DNA from 2 places in the Afifella sp. JA880 genome. Region 1 is predicted to be linked to the other one. Evidence: predicted binding sites of a transcription regulator. Region 1 holds the regulator's gene; the other holds the start of a gene.
The links. Region 1 encodes HrcA, which represses chaperone genes, less so after heat shock. Its sites were predicted from a motif close to GTTAGCACTCNCNNNNNGNGAGTGCTAAC; they were not measured.
Positions count from the first base shown of each region.

Region 2: the regulator HrcA is predicted to act here: its motif matches at 7,038-7,066, upstream of groES (co-chaperone GroES).

Region 1 is NZ_JAOANH010000003.1:659,791-670,865, reverse strand. Features, by position in the region: gene NYQ83_RS16125 (gamma-glutamyltransferase family protein) at 1-969, shown strand, start outside; gene NYQ83_RS16120 (tRNA (guanine(46)-N(7))-methyltransferase TrmB) at 974-1,585, opposite strand; gene metK (methionine adenosyltransferase) at 1,674-2,843, opposite strand; gene NYQ83_RS16110 (transglycosylase domain-containing protein) at 2,997-5,153, opposite strand; gene hemW (radical SAM family heme chaperone HemW) at 5,240-6,397, opposite strand; gene rdgB (RdgB/HAM1 family non-canonical purine NTP pyrophosphatase) at 6,404-7,054, opposite strand; gene rph (ribonuclease PH) at 7,054-7,767, opposite strand; gene hrcA (heat-inducible transcriptional repressor HrcA) at 7,898-8,959, shown strand; gene grpE (nucleotide exchange factor GrpE) at 9,067-9,750, shown strand; gene pyrE (orotate phosphoribosyltransferase) at 9,941-10,504, shown strand; partial or broken gene NYQ83_RS16075 (alpha-ketoglutarate-dependent dioxygenase AlkB family protein) at 10,526-11,075, opposite strand, start outside.
Region 2 is NZ_JAOANH010000001.1:1,537,503-1,548,577, forward strand. Features, by position in the region: gene NYQ83_RS07260 (bifunctional riboflavin kinase/FAD synthetase) at 1-310, opposite strand, end outside; gene NYQ83_RS07265 (TIGR01459 family HAD-type hydrolase) at 322-1,212, opposite strand; gene NYQ83_RS07270 (M16 family metallopeptidase) at 1,462-2,922, shown strand; gene NYQ83_RS07275 (M16 family metallopeptidase) at 2,964-4,235, shown strand; gene NYQ83_RS07280 (hypothetical protein) at 4,377-4,997, shown strand; gene NYQ83_RS07285 (SDR family oxidoreductase) at 4,994-5,686, shown strand; gene NYQ83_RS07290 (DUF427 domain-containing protein) at 5,660-6,058, opposite strand; gene wrbA (NAD(P)H:quinone oxidoreductase) at 6,220-6,819, opposite strand; gene groES (co-chaperone GroES) at 7,125-7,436, shown strand; gene groL (chaperonin GroEL) at 7,490-9,136, shown strand; gene NYQ83_RS07310 (hypothetical protein) at 9,257-9,631, opposite strand; gene hisG (ATP phosphoribosyltransferase) at 9,701-10,450, opposite strand; gene NYQ83_RS07320 (ATP phosphoribosyltransferase regulatory subunit) at 10,447-11,075, opposite strand, start outside.

The sequences.
Region 1 (11,075 bases):
CGGCTTTTTGCCCCCTCGGGGCGCCTTTTGCGGGCCGGCGACGTCTTCCGCAACGAGGCGCTCGGCGAGGCCTTCCAGGAAGTCGGAGCCGGGCGCCTTGCCACGCTCGAGGCGGCGATGATCGAGCAGTGCACCACGCATGGAGGCCTGCTCGAAACCTCGGATTTCCGCCGCTATCAGGTGCAGGAGCGCGATCCGCTTGCGCTTGCCCTCGGCGAAACCACGCTTTTCCTCAATCCGCCCCCATCACTCGGAGGCAGTCTTTCGGCGATCGCGCTCCAGGCGCTCGTCCGGCAGGCCCGGAGCGACGCGCCCGCCAGGCTGACAGCTCTCAGGGAGATGGAGAAAGCGCGTCTTTCCGGAAATTTCGACGCGCTTCTTGCAGATCGGGACGACGATGGTTCGACAAGCCGCGTCGTCAGCCGCGGCACGACGCATGTGAGCGTCGTCGACCGCGCCGGCATGGCAGCCGCTGCGACCGTCTCCAACGGCGAGGGCAACGGCCGGATGGTGCCGGGAATGGGCTTCATGCTCAACAATATGCTGGGCGAGGAGGATCTCAATCCGAAGGGCTTCCACGCCTGCGAGGCGGGCATGCGCCTTGCCTCCATGATGGCGCCGACGCTGGCGCTCGGCCCGGATGGCGAGATCACCGCCTTCGGCACGGGAGGATCCTCGCGCATCCGCACGGCAATCTTCAACGTCGCTGCCAACCTCTTTCTGGAACATGCGGATGCGGACACGGCCGTGTCGGCGCCGCGCCTGCATTTCGAGAACGGGCAGCTCGACGTGGAGGCGGCCGGCGAGCGCGCCGATCTCGCACGGCTCAGAGACATCGAGCCGGAGCTCAGGGCCTGGCGCGAGCGCTCGCTTTATTTCGGCGGCGTGCATGTCGCCGAAAATGACGGAAAAGGCCGCTTTTCCGGTGCCGGCGACGCACGTCGCGGCGGCGTCTTCGCCCGCGCCTGAGGCGCTAGATTTTTCGGAAGGTCAGATAGGCGGGCCGGCGCCCTTCCCGCAACGCCTTCGCCTCGTAGCGCGTGCCGGGCCAGCCGGGATAGGGCTCGCGCCAGTCCGCCACCGTCTCGGCCGGCCATGCGAAGCCGCCATGGCGCAGGACGCGGATCATCGTCCAATCGACGTAAGAAGGGATGTCGCTTGCAAAGCGAAAAACCCCGCCCGGGCGCAGCACACGATAAATGCGCGCAAGGTTTTCGGCATTGACGAAGCGGCGCTTCCAATGCCGCCGCTTCGGCCAGGGGTCGGGATAGAAAAGATCGACGCGCGACAGGCTTTGTGGTGGCAACCAATCGAGAAGGTTGGCCGCATCGCCGTCATAAAGGCGGATGTTCGCCAGCTCTTCGCCTTCGATCGCGGCGACGGCCTTCGCCATGCCGTTCACGAAAGGCTCGACACCGAAAAAGCCTGAGGACGGCGTCTTGCGGGCTTCGTGGATCAGATGCTCGCCCCCGCCGAAGCCGATCTCCAGACGCAGATCCTCGACGCCAGCCGCAAAAAGCCCTGACAGATTGTCGGGTGCCGGCTCGCTCAGACCGAGGGCGAGCTGCGGCAAAAGGCGCTCCATGAGCGCCTCACGATGGGCGGTAAGCCTCTTTCCCTTGCGGCGGCCGTGAAGCGAGCTTGTGGTCGGCCGGTCCGCGGCCGACCCATTCTCAGAGCGCGTCGCGGATGCTGTCGGCGAGATCGGTCTTTTCCCAGGAGAAGCCGCCATCTGCCTCCGGCGCCCGGCCGAAATGACCATAGGCCGCCGTGCGGGCGTAGATGGGGCGGTTGAGCTGCAGGTGCTGGCGGATACCGCGTGGCGAGAGATCCATCACCTTGTTGATCGCATGTTCAATGTCGGAGGCACGCACATTCTTCGCCGTCTCGTGCGTATCGACATAGATCGACAAGGGCTTGGCGACGCCGATCGCATAGGAGACCTGGATCGTGCAGCGCTCGGCGAGATCGGCCGCAACGATGTTCTTGGCGAGGTAACGCGCCGCATAAGCCGCTGAGCGATCGACCTTGGTCGGATCCTTGCCGGAAAAGGCACCGCCGCCATGGGGGGCCGCACCGCCATAGGTGTCGACGATGATCTTGCGTCCGGTCAGGCCGCAATCGCCGTCCGGGCCGCCCACCTCGAATTTGCCCGTCGGATTGACGTGCCAGGTGGTCTCGTCGTTGATCCAGCCTTCCGGCAGCGCCTCGTAAACGAAGGGCTCGACGATCTTGCGCACGTCCGCGGAGGTCAGGCCTTTGGCATGCTGCGTCGACACTACGATGGAATGCACGCCGACCGGCACGCCGTTTTCATAGCGCACCGTCACCTGCGATTTGGAATCCGGCATCAACTCCGGCGCACGGCCGGCGTGACGCGCTTCCGCCATCAGGTGGAGGATCTTGTGCGCATAAAGGATCGGCGCCGGCATGAGCTCCGGCGTCTCGCGGCAGGCGAAGCCGAACATGATGCCCTGGTCGCCAGCACCTTCTTCCTTCGCCTCGCCCGCATCGACGCCCTGGGCGATGTCGGGAGATTGTTCATGAAGGAGCACGTCGACCTGACAATTCTGCCAGTGGAAGCCTTCCTGGTGGTAGCCGATGTCGCGGATCGCCTCACGGGCGCATTGCTCGACGACGGCTGCATCGACCTCGGGCGAGCCGCGCACTTCACCGGCAATCAAGACGCGGTTGGTCGTCGCCAGCGTCTCGCAGGCCACGCGAGCTTCGGGGAACTTTGCCAGATGGGCATCGACCACGCAGTCCGAAATACGGTCGCACACCTTGTCGGGATGGCCCTCGGACACCGACTCGCTGGTAAACAGGAAATGTTCTCGGGGCACGCACACGCCTCCTTTTAATATGGGAGAGCTACCCGAAGGCTGATCCGCACGGGCAGGAAGGTCGTTCGGTGGGTCTTGCCCGGGAGGAAGGTCGCCGTCAAGGTCGCTTTGCATGCGCGAGGCGCGCCTGTTGTCGCGATGACATAAATCCTTCTAATTGCCGAAGATACGGCCGAAGAATCCGCCAATGCCTCCCTGGCCGCCATTGCCGCGCTGCGGCCGCGACGGACCGGTCTGTGTGCGGTCGCTGTCGCGGTTGAGAATCCAGTCACGATATTGCGCATCGCCGCCGGATCCCGCGGCCGAAGGCTGTCCCGCCCCCGGATTTTGAGCAATCGCAGGGCTATAAAGCCCCTCGCCGGGCAAGGCCTCAACGGCAACGCCGCGATGCGCCGCTTTCATGAAATCCTCCCAGATCATCGACGGCACATTACCGCCCGAAGCCTTCTTGGTCGGCGAATTGTCGTCGTTGCCGACCCAGACGCCCGCCGTCAGATTGGCCGTGTAGCCAACGAACCAGGCATCGCGCCAATCCTGGCTGGTGCCGGTTTTGCCGCCGGCGGGCCAGCCGGGGATCTGGGCCTTGCGTCCGGTCCCGATCTCGATCGTCGCCTTCATCATCTCGTTCATCATCGCAACGGTGTGCAGATCCACGACACGTCCAAGCCCCGGGCTAGAACGCTGGAAGAGCGTTTTTCCGTCATCGGTGACGACACGTTCGATCGCGTGCGGGAGGACGGCGAAACCGCCATTGGCAAGAGGCGCATAAGCACCCGTCAGCTCCAACAGGCTCACTTCCGACGTTCCGAGAGCGATCGTGGCATTGGCCTTGAGGTCAGAACTGATGCCCATCCGGTGGGCCGTCGCGACGACATTCTGGGGTCCGACTTCGGCGGCAAGCTGCGCAGCGACCGTATTCAGCGAGCGGGCGAGCGCCGTCTTCAGCGTCACCGGCCCTTCGTATTTGTTGGAATAATTGTGCGGCTCCCAATTGCCGATCCGCACCGGCTTGTCGACGCGCACCGTCTCCGGCCTGAGACCCTGTTCGAGCGCTGTCAGATAGACGAACGGTTTGAAGGAGGAGCCGGGCTGGCGCTTCGCCTGAACCGCGCGATTGAACTGGCTCTTGTCGTAGGAACGTCCTCCGACCATGGCACGGATCGCACCGGTGCCATCGAGCGCCACCAGAGCCCCCTGATGCACGCCATATTTGTCGCCGTTCGCCTTCAGGCCTTCGACAAGCGCCGACTCTGCCTCGCGCTCCAGCGACAGATCGATGGTGGTGTAGACCGTGACGTCCTCATCGATCGCACCGACATAGGAAGGGAGTCGATCCATGACGAAATCGGCGACGTAGTTTTCCGCGTGAACGCGATGGCGCGAGGCGATGCGCGGCGGGTTCTCCTTGGCGTGCTTCGCCTGCGCGGCGGTGACAAAGCCTTCGCGCACCATCGCATCGAGGACGAGGCGGGCGCGCGCCTCGGCCGCGTCGAAATTGCGGTCCGGCTGATAATGCGACGGCGCCTTGACGAGACCAGCCAGCATCGCGGCTTCCGCCAGATTGAGATTGCTTGAATCCTTGGCGAAGAAGCGATGGGCCGCCGCATCGACACCATAGGCGCCCCCGCCGAAATAGACCCGGTTCAGATACATCTCCAGGATTTCGCCCTTGGAGTATTTGTGCTCCAGCCAGAGCGCCAGAAGCATTTCCTGGATCTTTCGCCGGATCGAGCGTTCGGGCGTCAGGAACATGTTCTTGGCAAGCTGCTGGGTGAGCGTCGAGCCGCCCTGCACGACACCGCCGGAGACGAGATTGCGCACGACCGCGCGGGAAAGACCGATCGGATCGACGCCGAAATGCTGGCGGAAGCGATGGTCCTCGATCGCGATGACCGCTTCGGGCACATAATCGGGAAGTTCGGAAAGCCTGACCGCCTGGCCGCCGGTGTCGCCACGATTACCGATGAGGGCGCCGTCGACAGCGAGGATGCGAACATTGGGCGGCCGCTCAGGCACCCGCCATTCCGACGTCGGCGGCATCTGGACGCCGTACCAGGCGATGATGCCGACGACGGCGATCAAGCCCCACACGGCCAGAACCGACCCCCAGTAGAGCGTCCGCCTCAGAAATCCGCCGCCGGATCCGCGCGCCTTTCTTCTGCGGGGCGCGGAGGAACGGCTTTTTGCCGTCTTGGCTTTCGGTTTGCGCTGCGACGTCCCACCGGCCGGCCGGTCGCGCGCCTCCACGCGGATGCCGCCGCTCTCGCCGAGCCGCGGCTCGACGCGCTGCTTTGCCTTCCGCCCCGCCATCAGATGTCCTGCACTGCCATAAGGATCCGGTGTAACGCTAAAAGCGGCAATTTAAGGCCGGGTTAACCACGACCTTAAGGCTCTCATCACGCTGCAAGATCGGCCACGACGGCATCGAGGACGACGAGACCGGCAGGCGTCGCGCGCAGACGTCCGTCCGGTTCGAGCTGCATCATGCCGTGCTCCACGAGGTCGTGGATCCGGCTTTCCTGCAGCGGGCGGCCGGCAAGCGCCTGATAACGCGCAAGATCGATGCCCTCGACGAGACGCAGACCCATAACGAGGAGCTCGTCCGCCTCCTCCTCCAGGCTCAGAAGACGGTCTTCGATCAGGCCGTTGCCCGCTTCTTCGACCCGGCTGCGCCATGTCTCCGGATGCGCCTCCGCCACGGTTGCAAAACGCCCGCCCTCACCGCGCACGCGGCCATGGGCGCCGGGACCGACGCCGACCCATTCGCCATAGCGCCAATAGGTGAGGTTATGACGGCTTTCCGCCCCAGGCCGCGCATGGTTGGAGATTTCATAGGCCGGCAGGCCGGCGGCAATCATCATCTCCTGCGTCAGCTCGTAGAAATCGGCCGAGGCGTCAGGATCGGGCAACGTGAGCTTGCCGGCCTGATGGAGGGCCGCAAACGGCGTGCCCGGCTCGATCGTCAGCTGATAAAGAGACAGATGATCGGCCGCAAAGCCGATGGCCTCGCCGAGCTCGCGCCGCCAATCGTCAAGCGACTGGTTCGAGCGCGCATAAATGAGGTCGAAGGAGAGGCGTGGAAAGATCTCGCGGGCGAGTTCGACAGCTGCAAGCGCCTCGGCGCGGTTGTGCAGCCGGCCGAGCGCCTTCAGCGACGCATCGTCGAGAGCCTGCACGCCGAGCGAGACCCGGTTCACCCCCTCTTTGCGATAGCCGCGGAAGCGTTCCGCCTCGACACTCGAAGGATTGGCCTCGAGGGTGATTTCGGCGTTTTCCGCAACCGGCCAGTTCGCGGCGACCGCCTCTAAAAGAGCGGCGACCGTCGCCGGCTCCATCAAGGACGGTGTGCCGCCACCGAAGAAGATGCTCGTCACCCGCCGCCCGCGCGTGCGTTCGGCAAAAAAGCCGAGCTCGCGGCGGAAAGCCGAAACGAAGGCCGCCTGGTCCACTTTCTGGTGCCGCACATGCGAGTTGAAGTCGCAATACGGGCATTTGGCCGCGCAGAAGGGCCAATGCAGATAGATGCCGAATTCCGTCTCCGCGGCCGGGATCATGCAGCATCAGCCTCCGTTGAGACCGAGACAGGCGACGGCGAACGCTTCGAACGCACGCGCCCGATGCGAAAGCGGATTGCGTTCACCGGGCTTCCAGCCGTGTTTTTCTTCCGCACTCATCTCGCCGAAGGTGCGCTCATGGCCCTCCGGCTGAAACATCGGATCGTAACCGAAGCCATGTTCGCCACGCGGCGGCCACACCAGCGTGCCCTCCACTTTTCCTTCAAAGCTCTCCACAACTCCGTCGGGCAAGGCGAGCGCCAGGACGCAGACGAAGGCTCCGCCGCGGGCCTCGGGCGTCACCGCCCCCTGCATCTGAAGCTTCTCCTCGATGTTGCGCATCGCCTGGGCAAAGTCCTTGTCCGGCCCTGCCCAGCGGGCAGAATAGATGCCGGGATCGCCATTCAGCGCATCGACCGTGAGGCCGGAATCATCGGCAAGTGCGGGAAGGCCCGCGGCGTCGCAGGCGGTGCGTGCCTTCAAAATCGCGTTCTCAGCGAAGGTCGAGCCGGTTTCCTCCGGCTCGATCAGACCGAGATCGGCCGCGGAATGAACCGTGAAGCCGAACGGGTCGAGGAGTGCCCGGATCTCGGCCACCTTGCCGGGATTGTGGCTCGCAACGACGAGAGGTCCGGGCTCCAAGGCCAGTTTCACCATCACTCGACTGCCATCTTCTGCAAATCGACGAGACGGCCGATGCCTTTGCGCGCCAGGCCCATGAGGGCGATAAGCTCTTCCTCGCTGAAGGGCTTGCCCTCCGCCGTCGCCTGCACTTCGACGAGATTGCCGCTGCCGGTGATGACGAAGTTCGCATCCGTTTCCGCGTCGGAATCTTCCGCATAATCGAGATCGAGCACCGGCTCGCTGCGATAGATGCCGCAAGAGATCGCCGCCACATGGTCGGTGAGAACCGGAGCCTTGACGATGTCGCGGGCGCGCATCCATTCGAGCGCGTCGTGCAGCGCCACCCAGGCACCGGTGATCGCCGCGGTGCGCGTTCCGCCATCGGCCTGGATGACGTCGCAATCGACGGTGATCTGGCGCTCGCCGAGAGCCTTCAGATCGACGACCGCGCGCAATGAGCGGCCGATCAGGCGCTGGATTTCCATGGTGCGGCCGCCCTGCTTGCCCTGGCTCGCCTCGCGGCGCATGCGATCGCCGGTCGAGCGCGGCAGCATACCATATTCGGCCGTCACCCAGCCGCGGCCACCGCCGCGCAGCCACGGCGGCACCTGCTCGGCGACACTTGCCAGACACATCACCTGCGTGTCGCCGAAGCGAACGAGGCACGATCCTTCCGCATATTTCGAAACCCGGCGCTCAAGCGAGACGGCGCGCATCTCCTCGGCGGCCCGTCGCGATGGGCGCATGAAATCCTCCTTCAAGAATGTGGGCCCTGTTACGCATTCCATCCGCCGACGGCAAGGCGAGTGCCTTGCGTGATGCCCTCGGCGAAGCAATATGAGGCATCAAAGGTGCCCCGGCACCGGGGAACGTCCCATGATGAAATCGGAAATGCTGACAGCTTTGGACGACCGTTCGCGGGAGATCTTTCGACGCATCGTCGAGAGTTACCTGGAACGCGGCGAGCCGGTCGGCTCGCGCAACATCAGCCGCCTTCTGTCGACGGCCTTGTCGCCGGCGTCCGTGCGCAATGTCATGTCGGACCTGGAATCCATGGGCCTCGTCTTTGCGCCGCATACGAGCGCCGGACGCATGCCCACGGAAATGGGCCTCAGGTTCTTCATCGATTCGTTTCTGGAGGTCGGCGGTCTCAGCGACAACGAGCGGCAGGCGATCGAAAAACAGGTGCGCACCGGCGACGGCGAAAAGAGCGTCGAATCGCTGCTGACGGAGGCGAGCCAGACCCTGTCGGGCCTGTCGGAAGGCGCCGGCGTGGTGGTTGCCGCCAAACAGGACCTGCGGCTCAAACACATTGAATTCGTGCGCATCGAGCAGGACCGGGCGCTCGTCGTGCTCGTGGCCGATGACGGCACGGTGGAAAACCGCGTCGTCAACGTGCCGCGCGGCCTGCCGACCTCGGCCCTGACGGAAGCCTCCAACTATCTCAACGCCCATATCCGCGGGCGCACGCTGGCGGAAGCGCGCGCCGAGCTCGAGCGCAAGCGCGAAGAGCGCCGACAGGCCATCGACGCCCTGTCGGAGACGATTATTTCGGAGGGGCTGGCGCAATGGTCGGGCCCGGCACAGGAGCCGGCCACCCTCATCGTGCGCGGCCGATCCAAGCTTCTGACCGATCTCAGGGCGATCGAGGATCTGGAGCGCATCCGCATCCTCTTCGACGACCTTGAGACCAAGACGGACATCATCCAGCTCCTCAACCTGACGGAAGAAGGCGAAGGAGTGCGCATTTTTATCGGCTCGGAGAACAAATTGTTTTCGCTCTCCGGCTCGTCGCTCGTCGTGGCGCCTTTTCGCGACAGCGGAGAACGCGTCGTGGGGGTGCTCGGCGTGATCGGTCCGACCCGGCTGAACTATGCTCGCGTCATTCCCGTGGTCGATTACACGGCGCAACTGATGACGCAGCTCATTCGCCGCTGAGAATGTGTGATTAGACATAGGTTGCGGGCCGGCGGGTTGATTTTCCCCGTGTGAGCCCTGATATGCCGCTCGACTTGAGATCACCTACGAGAGATCGAAGCTTCGCGATGGATACCGAAAAGCGTAACACCGAAACCAACGAAGCGCCGAGACAGGACAACGAGCCGCCGCTTGGCGCTGGCGCCGAATATGCAGCGGGCGCAGCAGAGGCCGCAGAGGCAGATGCCGCCGCGCAGGCTGCCGAGGACGCCGCCGCACAAGAGAGTGTGGAAGAGCTGATAGCCCGGCTGGAGGCGGAGAAATCCGACCTCACGGACCGGCTTTTGCGGGCTGCCGCCGAGGCGGAGAATCTTCGCCGGCGCGCCGCCCGCGACGTGCAGGACGCGCGTCGCTATTCCATGACCAAATTCGCGACCGACATGCTGCAGGTCGGCGACAATCTGCGCCGTGCGCTGGGTGCCGTCGACGAAAAGGCCTGGGGCACGGAAGATCCGGAGCTGAAGGCCCTGCTCGAAGGCGTGCAGATGACGGCGCGCGAACTCGACCGTATTCTGGAGCGCCATGAGGTCGTGATAATTCCGGCAATGGGCGAACGGTTCGATCCGCATCGCCATCAGGCGATGTTCGAGGTCCCGGATCCGAGCGTGCCGGCCGGCACCATCGTGCAGGTGGCCCAGGAGGGTTATATGATCGGCGACCGAGTTTTGCGTGCGGCCCTCGTCGGCGTCGCCAAAGGCGGACCGACCCCGGACAAGGCCGCCAATCAGGCGCCGAAGCCAGAGGCACAATAAGCGCCATTCCCACCGGATTTGACCAATGCGCCTCCTCGCAAGAGGGGGCGTTTTTTCTTTGTGCAGCGTCAGGCGGAGCGACCCGCGCTCGGCAGTGTTGCCGGCCGAAAGGCCTGCACAAATCCTTGCCCGACACGCTGAAGGCTTGACCCGCCGCCGGCTTTCCTGCCTTTCGGGAGGCGGAGGCGACATGGACGATCAAGCAGCACTTTTTTCTATCATCAAGGAACGCTCCTTCCGCCAGGGCGGCGAGTTCACGCTCGTCTCGGGGCGAAAGAGTACGATCTACTTCAACCTGAAACCGACGATGCTCGATCCGGAAGGCGCACGCCTCATCGGCGCGGCCGTCGCGGCAAAAGCGCACGAATTGAAGCTCGTCTATGTCGGCGGCCTCGCCATGGGTGCCGTGCCGCTCGTCTCGGCGACGGCGGCGATGAGCGCAGTTGCCGGCACGCCGGTGAAGGCGATCTTCGTGCGCAAGGAAGCGAAGGGCCACGGCACGCAGAGCCAGATCGAAGGGCTCGCAGAAGGCGAGAGCCTCACAGGCCAGTCTCTTCTCGTCGTCGAGGACGTCACCACCACAGGCGGATCGGCCATGCAGGCGATTTCGATCCTGCGTGAGGCCGGCGCCGAGGTGGAGCACGTGTTGACGCTCGTCGATCGGCAGGAAGGGGCGGAAGAGGCTTTCCGTCAGGCCGGCATCACGCTCCACGCTCTCTTCCGCAAGAGCGATTTCGGCAAGGATCTGGCATAGGCCCCTACGAGGGCGAACCTATTAGCTCTTCGTCACCCGCCGCAGCGTCAGATTGATCCGCCCGCCTTTCGGCAAAAGCGTCGAGGTGCCGGCGATGATCCGGTCGACACCGTGGAAGGCGAGACGCGCCTCGCCGCCCAGGACCAGTGCGTCCCCGGATTTCAGGCGCAACGAACGGGTCGGATCCTTGCGGCTGTGGCCACCGATGCGGAACACGGCCTCGTCACCGAGCGACAGCGAGACGACGGGCGCTGCAAGATCCTCTTCGTCGCGGTCCTGATGCAGGCCCATGCGCGTTCCCGACGCATAGAAATTGACGAGGCAGGCTTCCGGCGGCCTCGAATAGCCGCCGAGTTCCGCCCAGGCATCCAGAAGAACCTGTGGGATCGGAGGCCATGGCCGGCCCGTTTCGGGATGCGTCGGCTGGTAGCGATAGCCGGCGCGGTCGGACACCCAGCCGAGCGTGCCGCAATTCGTCATGCGCACCGAGAAGGGCTTGCCGGAGCGCGGCATGACAGGCGTGTAGAAAGGTGCCTCTTTCAGGAGCGCACGAAGATCTTCGACGAGCTGC
Region 2 (11,075 bases), on a different contig from region 1:
CGGCGAAGGCCGCATCGAAATGCGCGACGACGACACCGTTGAGGCCGAGGGCGGAGGCGACACTTGCCCGCATCACAGGCTCCGTCAGACGGAAGAGCGGCTTGTCGGGCGCGAAGAAGGAGCGCGGATGCGGCTCGAAGGTGAGAAGGATGCAGGGCGCGCCGAGATGCTCAGCTTCCGCCTGGGCGGCTGCGAGCACGGCCTGGTGACCGCGATGCATGCCATCGAAATTGCCGATCGCGACGACGGCATTTCGCCATTCGTCTGGCAGGCAATCGAAGGTCGCAATGGAAACGGACGAAGACGGCATCGGACGAGAGATCAGCGGAGAGGATCGGACGAAGTCGCGCCTGCACCGCCGGCGGACCAGACGAGGCGCGGCAGGAACGCCACGACATGACGCTCTTCCTCGATGAGGCGGCTGCGCACCTTGTCGAGATCCGGCTTTTCGGGATGGCCGAATTCATGGGCGTGAATGCCGGCCGTCACCATCAAGCAGTCGATGCCCGCCTGGTTGGCCCCGCGGATATCGGTGTTGAAGGCGTCGCCGATCGCCAGAACTTTTTCGCGGGACGGATGGCCGAGGGTCGCCAAGGCCGCATCGTACATCGGCGCGAAGGGCTTGCCGACGAGGATCACCTCGCAGCCGAGTTCTTCATAGAGCTCGGCAAGCGCACCGGCGCACCAGACGAGGGTGCCGCCGCGTTCAACAACGACGTCGGGATTGGCGCAGACCATCGGAATGCCACGCCCGGCAAGTCTTTCCAGGAGCGGGCGATAATCGTCGGGCGTTTCGACGTCGTCTTCCGACAGGCCCGTGCAGCTGATGGCGACCGCCTCGTCGGGCCCCACCAACGTCACGTCGAGCCCGTCATAGAGCGACAGATCCCGGTCGGGGCCGATATGGCAGATGCCGCCCTTCTTGGCATAACCGGAGATCGCCTGGCGGGTCACGTCGCCGGAGGTGACGATCGCGTCATAGGCGTCATCGGGGCAGCCGAGCGCCAGAAGCTGCTCGCGGACCGGACCGTTCGGACGCGGCGCATTGGTGATGAGCGCCACGCGTCCGCCCTTCTCGCGGAAACGGCACAGCGCCTCCACGGCGCCGGGATGTGCGGCGACACCGTTATGGATGACGCCCCAGACGTCGCACAAAATCGCCTCGTAATCGCCGGCGATCTCAGCCAGACCTGATATCTCTTCCGCTTGCATGAGCCCATTTATGCTGGGACCGGAAAACCGGCACGAGCCGCGGGTAAAGGCTTGCGGGCAGAACGTCAATTGGCCGGTCCGCCAACATGTGGCCAACATGAAGAGATGTTCATTGGGCATCATCTCTGCCGCCCTATATGTGCGGCTATGTCCAGCACCTAAACCGCAGCCGGTTGCGAGAGACTCCAAATCGGAGACTTCACCTTGAAGCATTTCCCGTTCAAAGTGCCGACCCTAGTCGGAGCGTTCATGGTCAGCCTTATCCTTTCCCCTGCCCTCGATCGGGCCCCTGCTTATGCAGAAGATGCGACACCCGACGAGGTGCAGAGCACCCCACAAGTCGCACGCATCGCCCCCAATGCCGAACATTTCACGCTCAAGAACGGCATGGACGTGGTGGTCATTCCCGACAAGCGCGCGCCCGTCGTCACGCATATGGTCTGGTACCGCGTCGGTTCCGCCGACGAGCGGCCCGGTCAGTCGGGTAACGCGCATTTCCTCGAACACCTCATGTTCAAAGGAACGAAGAAGCACCCGGAGGGTGAGTTCTCCACCTATGTGTCGAAGATCGGCGGTGAGGAGAACGCCTTCACCAGCAACGATTACACCGCCTATTACCAGCGCGTCTCGAAGGACCACCTCAAGGACGTGATGGAGCTCGAAGCGGACCGGATGAGCAATCTCGTCCTCACCGACGAGGTCGTCGCACCGGAACGCGACGTCATCCTGGAAGAGCGGCGCATGCGGGTCGACAACGATCCTGGCTCTCTCATGAACGAAGCGCTCAACCGGATCTTCTATCTCAATCATCCCTATGGTCGGCCGACGATCGGCTGGGAGAACGAGATCAAGGCGCTCAACGCTAAGACCGCGCTCGATTTCTACCATGAGTTCTATACGCCTTCGAATGCGATCCTGGTCGTCGCCGGCGACGTCACGCCGGACGAGGTGAAGGAGCTCGCCGAGGAAACCTACGGTCAGATTGAATCAAAGCCCGACAGCGCGCGGCCCGCGCGTCCGGCCGAGCCGCCCTCGCCCGGTCCGCGCACCATCACCGTGCGCGACGAGAAGGTGCGCGAGCCCAATCTGATGCAGTTTTATGCCGTTCCCTCGGCTGTCACCGCCAAGCCCGGCGAGGCCGAAGCGCTTTCGGTTCTCGCCGACATTCTCGGCACCGGCGCGACGAGCCGTTTTTATGACGAGCTCGTGCGCGACAACGGACCCGCGACCTATGCCGGGGCCTATTACAGCCCGACGGCAGTCGACGATTCCCGCCTGATCGTCGTCGGCATCCCACGCGACGGTGTCGATCTGGAGACGCTGCAGGCCGATATGGAAGCCTCCATCCGCAAGCTCGCCGAAGAGGGCGTGAGCGATGAGGAGCTGACACGGGCCAAGAACTCCGTCGTCGCCGATGCCGTCTATTCGCAGGACAGCCAGCAATCGCTCGCCCGCATCATCGGCTCGGCGCTCGCGATCGGTCGCACGCTGGAAGACGTTCAGACCTGGCCGGCGCGCATCCAGAAAGTGACGGCAAAGGACGTGCAGGAGGTGGCGCAGCGCTATCTCGATCCCGAGAAAGCCGCGACCGGCTATCTCAAACCGGCCCTCGACCATCAGGCCGACATGTCTGAGGCTCCCGGCAACACGCCTGCCGCCCCACCCGCGCCGGAGACCGCCGATCCGGCCGCAGCGATGGAGCAGAACTGATGCTGCGCACCCTCTCGCTTGCCTTATCCTTCGGAGCCATAATGAGCCTTGCCGTTGCCATGCCGAGCCGCGCCCGCGCGATCGAAATCCAGGAAGTGACCTCGCCCAAGGGGATCACGGCCTGGCTCGTCGAAGATGACACGGTGCCGATCGTCAACATGCAGTTCGCCTTCCGCGGCGGCTCGGTGCAGGATCCGGAGAACAAATCCGGTCTCGCCAATCTCGCCTCGGGGCTTCTCGACGAAGGCGCCGGCGACCTCGATTCCAAGGCGTTCCAGACGCGCCTCGACAATCTCAACATCAAGCTCTCCTTCGACACCGGCCGCGACGCTTTTTACGGGAGTATGAAGACGCTTGCCGCCAATGCCGACGAGGCTTTCAATCTGACAAAACTCGCCTTGACCGAGCCGCGCTTCGACGACGAGCCGGTCGCCCGCATCAAGGCGCAGATCCTGTCGAAGCTCAGAAGCGACGAGACCGATCCGAATGAGCTCGCCCGTCGCGCCTGGGCCAAGACCCTGTTCGGCGACCATCCCTATGCGCGCAACGGCGAGGGGACGGAGGAAAGCGTGGAAGAGCTGACGGCCGCCGACCTCAAAGGCTTCGCCGAGCGGAACCTCGCGCGCGACAATCTCGTCGTCGCCGTCGTGGGCGCGATCGATGCGGAAACGCTGAAAGGTCGGCTCGACGAAGTCTTCGGCGATCTGCCGGAGAAAGCCGACCTCAAGCCGATCGCCGACTTCACCGCGGCCGCAGGCAAGACGGCGCATGTCGACCTTCCCGTGCCGCAGACCTCCATCCGCCTCGGCGGACCCGGCATCAAGCGCGACGATCCGGATTTCATCCCGGCCTATATCGCCGACCACATCCTCGGCGGCGGGACCTTCTCCTCCAGGTTTTACCGCGAAATCCGCGAGGAGCGCGGACTGGCCTATTCGGTCGGAACGAGCCTCGTGCCCTTCGATCATGCGGGCGTCTGGATGGGAGCTGCCGCGACGCGCGCCGATGCCGCCCAGGAGGCCGTCGATTTGATGGTGAAGGAAGTCAAAGACATGGCGGAGAACGGGCCGACGGACGAGGAGCTCGCCGATGCGAAGTCCTACCTCACCGGCAATTACGCCCTGCGCTTTGATTCCTCCGGCAAGATCGCCAAGCAGCTTCTCGCCATCCAGCTCGACCATCTCGGCATCGATTACGTCGACAAGCGCAACGAGCTCATCAATGCCGTGACGCGCGAGGACGTGCAGCGGGCCGCCAAGCGGGTCTATGGCGAGCCTCCTTCGGTGATCACCGTCGGGCCGGCAGCGAGCTGATACTCCTTTCATAACCTCCGCCGGGGCGATCTGGCTTCGCCCCGGCCCTCTCCTCCTCCGCCTTTCACCCGCGCCTCTCCCCTCCCTTGCCCCTTCAGAGCCCCTCTGCGAATCTCAGCCTCGCAGAGAAAAGGGGGCGTCATGTCTTGGAGAGAGCTCCGTCACAGTGCGGGCTTGATGCTGCTGGTCACGGCCGTTGTCACCGGCTCGGCCCAGAATGCGGCGCTGGCGCAGGATCCGCGCCTCACCGCTCTCGGCGAGAAAGCCGCCGCAGCGCTTGAAAAGGGCGAGACGGTTGCCGCGCTTGATCTGCTCGAGGAGGCCTCAGACATCGTCTGGCGCGAGGGCCCGCTCGCCTTCCGCAAGGCGCTTGCGGTGAGCTCTGCCGAAGGCTTCGGCGATTATGTGCCCCGTCCCGACGACCGCTACCGGCCCGGCGAGACGATGCGCGTCTATGCCGAACCGGTTGCCTTCAGCTACGTGCCGCAGGACGGCGCGTATCGGGTGGCGCTCGATGTCGATCTCACGATCAGCAATCTGACGGGACAGGTGATCGCCGAAGGCTCGAAGGTGTTTGCGGTCAAAACTACCGTGAAGGCGCCGAAGCGCGACTTCAACGTCGTTCTGTCCTGCCCCGTCCCTACGCTGCAGCCCGGCAACTATCGGGCCGAGTTCACGTTTCACGACACGGAGAAGGCCAAGACGGCGGGGTTTTCTATCCCGCTCGAAATCATCGAAACCGACCAGGAGACCCCGCAATGACACCGAAAACAGCGCTCATCGTCGGTGCAGGGCCTGGATTGTCGGCGGCGGTCGCGCGCCGTCTTGCCGAACGCGGCACCAGGATCGCCCTCGCCTCGCGCTCGATGGCGAGCCATGAGGATCTCGCGAAGGAGCTCGACGCACGCGCCTATCGCTGCGACGTCGCCGAGGAAGACCAGGTGGCGGACCTCTTTCAGGCGGTCGAGCGGGATCTCGCGGCGCCCGATTTCGTGCTCTTCAATCCGAGCTATCGCAGCAAGGGGCCGCTCGTCGAGCTCAGGCCTCAGGACGTCGAGACCTCTCTCAAGGTAACGGCTTATGGCGCCTTTCTCGTCGCGCAGCAGGCGGCGAAGCGGATGATCGAGGCCGGTGGCGGCGCCATTTTCTTCACCGGCGCTTCGGCCAGCGTCAAGGGCTTCGCCCAATCGGCGCCCTTCACCATGGGCAAATTTGCCCTCCGAGGCCTTGCGCAATCCATCGCCCGCGAATTGCAGCCGCAGAACATTCATGTGGCGCATTTCATCATCGACGGCGCCATCCGCACGCCGGGCCGCAGCGAACCTGCGGACAAACCGCAATCGCTCCTCGATCCGGATGCGATCGCCCGCGCCTATCTCGGCGTCCTCGACCAGGAACGCTCCGCATGGAGCTTCGAGGTGGAGCTACGGCCCTGGCTTGAGAGCTTCTGAATCCGGCTCTCCCGCCGAGGATTCGCTCAGCTCGATTTCGACCTTCTTGGGATCGAAAGCGAGATAATGCGCAATGCGTGAGATGGCAGGATAGGCATTCTCGTAAGACCAGGCGATATCCGGCACGACCATTTTTTCCGTCATGAGCGAGTAATAGCTCGCAGTACCCTTATACGGACAAGTCGTGAGTCTTTCCGAACGCTGCATATGGGTCATGCGGACATTGTGGCGCGGAATATAGATGGCGTCCGGTCGGCCCGCCTCAGACGCGACAACTGCCCGGGACGAGCGCGCCAGCAGCAGATCACCGAGGCGAACCCTCACGAGGCCAGAATAGATCGTGAAGACGATCGGATGCTCTTTTTGCGGCATCGGTGTTCCCCCGAGCCGGCTCGTAATCCGTTCAACCGTACAAATTCAAGTAGAATCTTATTCAATTCTGTTTTGATCGAGAAAAATGGCAGGCGATGCACCGTTCACCGCCCGCCAAGAGTCGTGAGTTTAGAGTTAGTCCAGAAGCTGAACTCAGGACATTACGCGGAAAGCTTGGTTGCGATCTCGGCCACGTGACGGCCCTGGAAGCGCGCACCTTCCAGCTCGTTGGCGCTCGGCTGACGCGAACCGTCCGCATCGGACAAGGTCGAGGCACCGTAGGGCGAACCGCCGGTGATCTCGTCCATCTTCGTCAGGCCCTGGAACGAATAAGGCAGGCCGACGATGACGAAGCCCTGGTGCAGCAGCATCACCTGCGTGGAGGTGATGGTCGTCTCCTGGCCGCCATGCTGGGTGCCGGTGGAGGTGAAGACGGCGCCGACCTTGCCAACGAGCGCACCCGACGCCCACAAGGCGCCAGTCTGGTCCCAGAAGTTTTTCATCTGCGAGCACATGACACCGTAACGCGTCGGCGTACCGACGATGACCGCGTCGTAGTCTGTGAGTTCGCCGGGTTCGGCGACCGGATATGGCTGGTCCAGCAGATAACCGGACTTTTCCGCGATCTCCTGCGGCACGAGCTCCGGCACACGCTTGACGGTCACGTCGGCGCCGGCGCTCGTGGCGCCTTCGGCGACCGCCTCGGCCATCTGCATCACGTGGCCCCAGCTCGAATAATAAAGCACGAGAATCTTCGCCATATCTCAATCTCCGTTTGGCAATTGCACGGTAGGCCCCTAACTAGGGGGCGACGCTCCTTCCGCCAGACGCGATTTCTGGCCCGCATAGCGCCTCTGCGTCACGCGCGATCTGGCCCACATCCGCACCGGATGCCCGCCGGATTTGAGGCGAAAACTTTCGCGCTTCGATGCGTTCTCGCCAGTTGACAAGGCTGAGACCAGCACCTATCTCCCGCTCGCTTAGCACTCACACCTAGAGAGTGCTAACAACAGCAAATCCCCTCATTGGGCGCAGCGCGCCCGCATAAAGGACGCGAGGAAGAAACATGAAGTTCCGCCCTCTGCATGACCGTGTTGTGGTCCGCCGGCTTGAGTCTGAAGAAAAGACCAAGGGTGGCATCATCATTCCGGACACCGCCAAGGAGAAGCCGCAGGAAGGCGAAGTCATCGCCGTCGGCCCTGGCGCGCGTGACGATAACGGCCAGGTGCAGGCCCTCGACGTGAAGGTCGGCGACCGGATCCTGTTCGGCAAGTGGTCCGGCACGGAAGTCAAAATCGATGGCGAAGATCTCCTCATCATGAAGGAGTCCGACATCATGGGCGTCATCGACAGCGAGAGTGTGGCGCAGGCGGCCTAATCGCCGATCGCGCTTTCTAATTTCCCGCAATTCAACAAACAGAGGTTCGCAATATGGCAGCCAAGGACGTGAAATTCTCCGCCGATGCGCGTGAGAAAATGCTGCGTGGCGTCGATATTCTCGCCAACGCCGTGCGCGTAACGCTCGGCCCGAAGGGCCGCAATGTGGTGATCGAGAAGTCGTTCGGCGCTCCGCGCATCACCAAGGACGGCGTTACCGTCGCCAAGGAAATCGAGCTTGACGACAAGTTCGAGAACATGGGCGCGCAGATGGTGCGCGAAGTCGCTTCGAAGACGAACGACATCGCCGGTGACGGCACCACGACCGCGACCGTTCTCGCCCAGTCCATCGTCAAGGAAGGCGCCAAGTCGGTTGCCGCCGGCATGAACCCGATGGACCTGAAGCGCGGCATCGACATGGCCGTCGCCGCGGTCATCAAGGATCTCGAGAGCCGCTCCAAGACGATCGACACGTCTGCGGAAGTCGCGCAGGTCGGCACGATCTCGGCCAATGGCGACAAGGAAGTCGGCCAGATGATCGCCGAGGCGATGCAGAAGGTCGGCAACGAGGGCGTCATCACGGTCGAAGAGGCGAAGAGCCTCGAGACCGAGCTCGAAGTCGTCGAAGGCATGCAGTTCGACCGCGGCTATCTCTCGCCGTACTTCATCACCAACCCCGAGAAGATGGTCACCGAGCTTGAGGATCCGTACATCCTCCTGCACGAGAAGAAGCTCTCGAACCTGCAGGCAATGCTGCCGGTCCTCGAGGCCGTGGTTCAGTCTTCCCGTCCGCTCCTGATCATCGCTGAAGACGTCGAAGGCGAGGCCCTTGCCACGCTCGTCGTCAACAAGCTGCGCGGCGGCCTCAAGGTCGCGGCCGTCAAGGCGCCTGGCTTCGGCGATCGCCGCAAGGCCATGCTGCAGGACATCGCGACGCTCACGGGCGGCACGGTCATCTCTGAAGATCTCGGCATCAAGCTTGAGAACATCACCCTCAACGAGCTCGGCACCGCCAAGAAGGTGACGATCACGAAGGAAGAGACCACGATCGTCGACGGTGCTGGCGACAAGGCCAACATCGAAGCTCGCGTTTCCCAGATCAAGGCGCAGATCGAAGAGACCACCTCCGATTACGACCGCGAGAAGCTGCAGGAACGCCTGGCGAAGCTCGCCGGCGGTGTTGCGGTCATCCGCGTCGGCGGTGCGACCGAGACCGAGGTGAAGGAGAAGAAGGACCGCGTCGACGACGCCCTCAACGCCACCCGTGCGGCGGTTGAAGAAGGCATCGTTCCGGGCGGCGGCGTCGCTCTCCTGCACGCCAAGCAGGCCGTCACCGGCCTCAGCTCCGACAATCCGGACGTCCAGGCCGGCATCAAGATCATCCTCAAGGCGCTTGAGGCTCCGATCCGCCAGATTGCCTCGAACGCCGGTGTCGATGCTTCCGTGGTCGTTGGCCGCATTCTCGACAAGGGTGAGGCCGATTGGGGCTTCGATGCCCAGATGGAAGAGTACAAGAACCTCGTCCAGGCCGGCATCATCGACCCGACCAAGGTCGTTCGCACCGCTCTCCAGGACGCGGCGTCGATCGGCGGCCTTCTGGTCACCACCGAGGCCATGATCGCCGAGCTTCCGAAGAAGGAAGGCGCTGCTCCGGCCATGCCGGGCGGCGGTATGGGCGGCATGGGCGGCATGGACTTCTAAGGTCCACGACCCTCGCTTTTCGGAAAGGGCGGCTTCGGCCGCCCTTTCTTTTTGCCTGAAACAAAGCCGTCGTTTCGCACTTGGCCTTGCAGCGGAAGGCCGCTCGCCAAAAACGTCGGCTCAAAGCCCCGGGCGCAAGCTCACGTCTGAGGGAAGCGGATTGCCCGCCGGCTCCGGAATCCGCTCACGCGGCGCGACCGCTGGCGCAATCCGGCGTTCCTCCGCGTCGCCCGAGCGGAGAGGCGTGGTGACGACTGCGCGAGGCACGGAGACAGAGATGTCGCCATTCGGCCGGGGCCTCTCGGACGCCCCTGGAAAGCTCGCGGTCGCCGCATCGATCTTGCGAAACGTTTCCACAGCGTCGGATTTGAACAGCACGTAGAGGCCGGAGATCAGACCGAGGGAACAGGCGATGGCAATCGCGCCCATCACCTTGCCTTGCAGCGCGACGGCACGTGTGCGCCGGTCGTCGGCGTCTTCGGCCTTGGCAGCCATGATCGCGGGCCCGCCCGGTCATTGAGAGTGAAACCGGACGAACTCTAAAGAAGACGCCTTCCCAAAGGGTTACCGGCTTCCGGCGGCCTCGTCGACCTCGGCGGCAGGATTGCGGTCAAGCTCTTGCGCAACGGCATCGACCAGTTTCTCGGCCACATGGCGTGTCGCATCCGACCATGGCGCCCGGCGCGACATGACGAGGCACGCCTCGGAGCGCAGGATGACGCCGTCGTCCAAGATCTTCAGGTGGTTCGCCTTCAAGGTCGATCCGGTCGAGGTGATGTCGACGATGACATCCGCCATGCCGCCGGCGGGCGCGCCTTCGGTGGCCCCGAGGCTTTCAACGATCCGGTAGAGCGCAATGCCGTGGCTTTCCAGAAAGCGCTGCGTCAGGTTCCAGTATTTGGTGGCGATACGCAGACGCCTTCCATGGCGCTGCAGGAAGCCCGCCGCCACATCGTCGAGATCTTCCATCGTGGCGACGTCGATCCACAATTCCGGCACGGCGATGACGACATCAGCATGGCCGAAGCCGAGCGGCAGAATGCGGCCGATCTTCTCCTGCCAGGCCGGCACCGTCTCCTGAATGAGATCGAGCCCGGTGACGCCGACATGGACGCGGCCGAGGCCGAGCTCGCGCGAAATCTCCGATGCCGACAGAAAGGCGATCTCGATTTCCGGACAGCCTTCGACCTCGCCACGGTAACGCCGCGCCCCGCCGATGCGCGCGACCTTGTAGCCGGCCGCCGCCAGACGTCGCTCCGTCTCTTCCATCAGCCGGCCCTTGGAGGGGATCGCCAGAGTGATGGTCTCGCTCACGACACACCTCCGAGCCCACTGCCGAGCGCGCCAGCGAAGGTTCTCGCCTCGCCGAGATCGATGGTAAATCCCGCGGCCGGGATCGGCCGGTCGGCGCCGAGCATTTCCAGAAGCCGGTCGTAGCGTCCGCCGCCGGCGGCCGTGCGTCCCGTGGCGGCGTCGCGGATCTCGAAGACGAGGCCGGTGTAATAATCGAGCGCGCGGCCGAAGCCTGCTTCGAAGACGACTTCGAGGCCCGAGCTGCGGCGCTCGAGCTTTTGCATGCGCCGTTCGAGACGTGCCCCCGGCTCTTTAAGATCGATGCCGAAACGTCGGCCGAATTCGGCGAGACGCTCGGGCAAGTCCTGCGGCGTGGCCTCGATCGCCAGGAACGCCTTCAGGACCGCCACTTTTTCTGGCGCGATCTCCGTCTCGTAGAGGGCGCGCTGTTCCAGAAAGCGCGCGGCGATCTCTTCCGGCGCCCGGCTCGCATAGGCCTGATAGCCCTGCGCCTCGAAGCGCTCGGCAAGAAGCGTCGTCAACGCCTCCTGGTCCTGATCGCCGGCAGCCTTCTCCAGGTCCGGTTCGAGCCTTGAAGGCACACTCGCCGAAGCCGTCTCTTCGAAACGCGCAATCAGCACCTCGA